2 regions of the Pectobacterium actinidiae genome follow, and region 2 is predicted to be linked to the other one. Evidence: predicted binding sites of a transcription regulator. Region 2 holds the regulator's gene; the other holds the start of a gene.
What was found. Region 2 encodes sigma-54, which starts transcription at its own class of promoters, with help from an activator protein. Its sites were predicted from a motif close to GTTGGCACANNTTTCGCTNT; they were not measured.

Region 1: the regulator sigma-54 is predicted to act here: its motif matches at 1,342-1,361, upstream of glnK (P-II family nitrogen regulator).

Annotation. Positions count from the first base shown of each region.
Region 1 covers NZ_JRMH01000001.1:1,040,966-1,044,108, forward strand. Annotated here, with positions in the region: gene KKH3_RS04315 (SmdB family multidrug efflux ABC transporter permease/ATP-binding protein) at 1-1,087, shown strand, start outside; gene glnK (P-II family nitrogen regulator) at 1,448-1,786, shown strand; gene amtB (ammonium transporter AmtB) at 1,826-3,112, shown strand.
Region 2 covers NZ_JRMH01000001.1:46,206-49,348, forward strand. Annotated here, with positions in the region: gene ptsN (PTS IIA-like nitrogen regulatory protein PtsN) at 1-99, opposite strand, end outside; gene hpf (ribosome hibernation promoting factor) at 196-483, opposite strand; gene rpoN (RNA polymerase factor sigma-54) at 507-1,940, opposite strand; gene lptB (LPS export ABC transporter ATP-binding protein) at 1,990-2,715, opposite strand; gene lptA (lipopolysaccharide ABC transporter substrate-binding protein LptA) at 2,719-3,143, opposite strand, start outside.

The DNA of each region.
Region 1 (3,143 bases), 990 kb from region 2:
TGCCGCTAGTCACGAACATTATGAAGCGCGGATGATGGCCTTGCGTCTGGAAGGTTTCCTGCTGCGGCCGCTGCTGAGCCTGTTTGCTGCGATGGTACTGTGCGGTCTATTGATCCAATTCGGTTTTAGCTCGATCGGAGCGGTTGGCGTTGGGGTCTTATACGCCTTTATCAACTATTTAGGCCGTCTGAATGAACCGCTGATTGAGCTGACAACTCAACAATCCATGTTACAGCAGGCCGTTGTTGCCGGTGAACGTATCTTTGAGTTGATGGATGGCGCAAAACAGGGGTACGGCGATGATGATCGTCCGCTTGCTTCGGGGCGCGTCGATATTGACGATGTTTCTTTCTCATACGGTACAGAAAAACGCGTGCTACAGAATATCTCGCTGACGATCCCGGATCGCGGGTTCGTCGCGCTGGTCGGGCATACCGGTAGTGGGAAAAGTACGCTAGCCAGTTTGCTTATGGGGTATTACGCGCCAGATGAGGGCGAGATTCGGCTCGATGGCCGTCCGCTATCGACGCTCTCTCATGCGGTTTTGCGCCAAAATGTGGCAATGGTGCAACAGGATCCGGTTGTGTTGGCGGAATCCATGTTTGTGAATGTGACGCTGGGGCGTGATATCAGCGAGGGGGACGTCTGGCGCGTGCTGGAAGTGGTTCAACTTGCTGAACTGGTTCGGGCTTTCCCTGAAGGATTGCATACGCGCATTGGTGAGCAGGGAAATAACCTGTCTACCGGACAAAAACAGCTGTTGGCGATTGCGCGGGTGCTGGTGCAAACGCCTAAGATCCTGATTCTTGATGAAGCGACTGCGAATATTGACTCAGGTACGGAGCAGGCGGTACAGAAGGCGCTGCGCATTATCAGGGAACAAACGACCTTGATTATTATCGCCCATCGGCTCTCCACTATCGTTGAGGCCGACACGATTATGGTGCTCCATCATGGGCAAACCGTTGAGCGGGGAACGCATGAGCAGTTGCTGCAACAGCAGGGTCGCTATTATCAAATGTATCAGTTGCAACTCGCGGGAGAGGATCTTGCTGCTACCAGTACTGAATCTTGCCCTGCGCACTGAGACTTACCTGAGGTAGTATCCAGGTCTGCACCGCCTTGTGTGGTGCAGACTGACAGTCTATTCATGGCTTCGCACCATCAATAAGCATCGTGATTCTGGTTTTCGCCCGAGTTGCACTGAAAATACTCTTCATGCACTTATTTGGTGCAATTCTTGCCCGAATTTTCCTACATTCCTTTCCCATACTGTTTTCTTTTTGCCCTGTCTTATCGTTAATAGCGTCCTCTTTCCTGATTTATGCCAGATAAATCATTTATGGCACACCCTTTGCTTTAATCATGACGTAGACCTACTTCATAGAGCATGTAATCGAACAAGTGACGGGCGAAAGCCTGAACGTAATGGCTAGGGGGAAGATAAATGAAACTGGTTACTGTGGTGATAAAACCATTCAAGCTGGAAGATGTACGTGAAGCGTTATCTTCTGTCGGCATCCAGGGACTCACCGTCACTGAGGTGAAAGGATTTGGTCGTCAGAAAGGACATGCGGAGCTATATCGTGGCGCGGAATACAGCGTTAATTTTTTACCCAAGGTGAAAATTGATATCGCCATTGCAGACGATCAACTGGATGAAGTGATCGACGTCATCAGCAAAGCCGCGTACACCGGAAAAATTGGTGATGGCAAAATTTTTGTTGCCGAGTTGCAAAGGGTTATCCGTATTCGTACGGGTGAAACTGACGAAGCCGCACTTTAAAAACACCTAGCGTAGATACGTAAATAGGGATGGATGAAAATGAAAAAACGACTCTCTTCATTAGGTCTCGGTGTGGCGGCATTACTCCCGTCCTGGGCAATGGCTGCGACACCGACGATTGATAAAGCGGATAACGCTTTTATTATGATTTGTACCGCACTGGTACTCTTTATGACTATACCGGGCATTGCATTGTTTTACGGCGGCCTGATCCGTTCTAAGAACGTTCTGTCTATGATGACGCAGGTGAGCGTAACGTTCGCGATGGTTTGTATCCTGTGGGTCGTTTACGGATATAGCCTGGCCTTCAGTGAAGGTAACGCCTTCTTCGGTGGCTTCAGCACGTTTATGCTGAAAGGCATCGGGATTGAGTCCATCAGCGGCACCTACTATCAATTTGTACATGTGGCCTATCAGGCTTCATTTGCCTGCATCACCGTCGCACTGATTGTCGGTGCGATTGCTGAGCGTATTCGTTTCTCTGCTGTGCTGATCTTCGTTGCGCTGTGGCTGACGTTCTCCTACCTGCCGATGACGCACATGGTATGGGGCGGTGGTTATTTGGCTCTGGATGGTGCGCTGGACTTCGCGGGCGGTACAGTGGTTCACATCAACGCCGCAGTTGCTGGGTTGGTGGGGGCTTACCTGCTGGGCAAACGTGCTGGTTTTGGCAAAGAAGCCTTCAAACCGCATAACCTGCCGATGGTATTTATCGGTACGGCGATCCTGTACATCGGCTGGTTTGGTTTCAATGCCGGTTCTGCGGGGGCTGCGAACGGTGTCGCCGCTCTGGCTTTCCTGAATACGGTTGTCGCCACGGCTGCTGCGATTCTGGCATGGGTTGGCGGTGAGTGGATGGTGCGCGGCAAACCTTCTCTGCTGGGCGCGTGCTCTGGTTGTATCGCCGGCCTGGTAGCAATCACGCCAGCGGCGGGTACGGTTGGTGTGGGTGGCGCACTGATAATCGGTCTGGCTGGCGGTATTGCAGGCCTGTGGGGCGTAACGGTACTGAAAAGATGGCTGCGTGTCGATGACCCATGTGATGTGTTCGGTGTTCACGGCGTGTGCGGTATCGTCGGCTGTATCCTGACTGGCGTATTCTCTTCGGCTTCGCTGGGTGGTACTGGCTATGCAGAAGGCGTGACGATGGCGCATCAGGTTTGGGTTCAGTTGTTCAGCGTCATTGTTTGTCTGGTGTGGTCGGGCGTGGTGGCATTCGTTGCCTTCAAAGTGGCGGATATGATTGTCGGCCTGCGTGTACCTGAAGATCAAGAACGCGAAGGTTTGGACGTCAACAGCCATGGCGAGAGCGCTTACAACCAATAAGCGCGCTAAAATTAGTCAGTGAGATGGCTTA
Region 2 (3,143 bases):
AATTTCCAATGCCCGTTTCTTACTTTGGCAGTGGACGGTGCTTCGGGTGCACTCAGGACGTAATACGGTGCTGAGTTGCAATACGGGATCGTGGTTCATTTTATTTTCACTTAACAACGCTTTCACTTCTGGTGATCCCGACCCACCCGATGGATGGGCCGAGTTTGTTCCTTTGCCAAACGGCAAAGGAGAAAATTAGTGCTGCTTGAGTTTATCTTTATGCTTATTGAGCTGTCTCGCCAGCTTATCAATCAATAAATCTATCGCCGCGTACATATCTTCCGCTTCTGAGGTTGCATGCAGCTCACCGCCATTAACGTGAAGCGTGGCCTCGGCAATTTGCTGAACTTTTTCCACTCTCAATACCACATTGACCTGATTAATCCGGTCAAAATACTGCTCTAATTTGGCAAACTTGCCGTTCACAAAATCACGCAGTGGTTCAGTGATATCGATGTGGTGTCCGGTAATGTTGAGCTGCATAGCGTCTTCCTTCTCTGTTGAGATCAAACCAGTTGTTTACGCTGATTTGATGGTGGGATAGATAAAGACTCTCTGTATTTTGCCACGGTTCGACGTGCCACGATGATGCCCTGATCGGAGAGCAGCGCCGTCAGCTTGCTATCGCTCAGTGGCTTCACGGGGTTTTCCGCTGCAATAAGCTTCTTCACCAACGCGCGGATTGCCGTTGACGACGCTTCTCCGCCGCTATCGGTATTAACGTGGCTGGAGAAGAAATATTTTAGCTCAAAAATGCCGCGCGGGCTGTGCAGGAACTTCTGTGTCGTCACGCGTGAGATGGTGGATTCATGCATATCCACTGCCTGCGCGATGTCTGCCAGTACCATGGGCTTCATGAATTCTTCACCCTGCTCGAAGAAATCCTGCTGCTGTTCGACGATACAGCGGGTTACCTTTAGCAGCGTGTCATTGCGACTTTCCAGACTTTTGATGAGCCAGCGCGCTTCTTGCAGATTGCTGCGGATAAATTGTCCGTCGCTGTCGTTGCGCGCGCTATTGCCCAGCGCCGCGTATTGCTGATTAATCTGCAAGCGGGGAACGCTGTCGGTGTTGAGTTCAACGGACCAGATTCCCTGAACTTTACGTACCAGCACATCAGGGATGACGTATTCAGATTCGCCCGTGTTGATCGATTGCCCCGGACGGGGATCGAGTGATTGAATCAACGCCAGTGCTTCTTTCAGCACCTCTTCTTTCAGGCGTGTGATACGGATCAGGCTGCGGAAATCATGGTTGGCTAACAGATCGAGATGATCGCTGACGATCAGGCGTGCTTCGGCCAGACGTGGCGTGTCGTCGGCGAACTGGGAAAGTTGCACCAGCAGACAATCACGCAGGTCGCGGGCCGCGACGCCAATAGGATCGAAGCGCTGCACGCGTTTGAGTACGGCTTCAACTTCTTCCAGCGTTACGTCGTCGTCACCGATACTGTCAAGAATGTCTTCCAGCGGCACGGTCAGGTAGCCAGTGTTGTCCACGGCATCGACGATAGAGGTCGCAATGGCCGCATCGGTGTCTGAAAACGGTGTCAGCTCCACCTGCCACATCAGGTAATCCTGAAGCGTTTGCGTGGTTTCGCCTTGATAAATTGGCAGCTCTTCATCGCGGTAGTCGGTGCCCGTGCCCGACGGTGTGCCTGCGGAGTAAATTTCATCCCAGGTAGCATCGAGCGGCAGTTCTTCAGGCATGTCCCTTTGCTCAAGGGCTTCACCGGTATCCAGTGAATCGCTGTCTGCCTTTTCAAATGACTCGATTTCGTCGTGCTGATCCGTTTGTTCGAGCAACGGATTGCTTTCCAGCGCCAGTTGAATCTCCTGTTGCAATTCAAGCGTGGACAGTTGCAACAGGCGGATAGCCTGTTGGAGCTGTGGAGTCATGGCCAGTTGCTGGCTAAGCCTGAGTTGCAAACCTTGCTTCATAAATCGCGCTAACGTCCCATAAGTGCTGCAAAGAGAAAATATTACCCTATCAGAGTCGGAAGCCTTCGCCCAGATAGACGCGTTTCACCTGTTCATCGGCCAGAATATCGGTCGGTGAACCGTGGGCGATCAGGTTGCCCTGACTCACGATATAGGCTCGTTCACACACATCAAGCGTTTCGCGGACGTTATGATCGGTAATCAACACGCCAAGCCCGCTGTCACGCAGATGCTCAATGATTTTTTTAATATCCAGTACGGAGATCGGGTCTACGCCCGCAAACGGTTCATCCAGCAGAATGAACTTCGGATTCGCTGCCAGCGCACGCGCAATCTCTACGCGGCGTCTTTCTCCGCCGGACAGCGATTGTCCCAGACTATCGCGCAAATGAATAATATGGAATTCTTCCATTAGCTCATTGGCACGATCTTCCTGCTGTTCGGTCGTGAGATCTTTACGGATCTGTAACACCGCCATCAGATTGTCATAAACGCTTAAGCGACGGAAGATAGAGGCTTCCTGCGGCAGATAGCCGATACCGCGCAGCGCACGTTCGTGCAAAGGAAGCAGGCTGATGTCATCATCGTCAATGACGATGCGTCCTTCATCACGCGGGACGATGCCCACCACCATGTAGAACGTTGTCGTTTTGCCAGCACCGTTCGGCCCCAGCAGGCCGACGATTTCACCAGAATTAACGGTGAGGCTGACGTTTTCCACGACCTTACGGCCTTTGTACGCCTTGGCTAGATTTTCTGCGGTTAATGTTGCCATAACTTATTCAGTGACCCGTGGTTGCGGTTGCTGAGAACGAGAAGGCTGGGTCTCTTTCTCCTGAAGCTGAGAAGGGACCAACACCGTCGTCACGCGTTTTCCTTTGTCGCTGGTCGCTTCCATCTGCTGCTGTTTCACCAGATAGGTGATGCGATCGCCTTTGACATTGCTGTCCTGCTGTTCCAGATAGGCATCCCCTGTCAACACCAGAAAGTCTTTGGCCAGCTCGTAGCGGATTTTCTGCGCGTGACCTTTTACTGGCTTGCCGTTGTCCTGCATCTGGTAGAACGTCACGGGGTTGCCGTAACCTTCCACGACTTCACTGCCTTGCGTGCCCTGTGGACGCGTCACGACGACCTTGTCGGCTTTCACTTCAATCGTTCCTTGCTTCACGACAACATTGCCCGTGAACGTTACCGTGTTGCCCT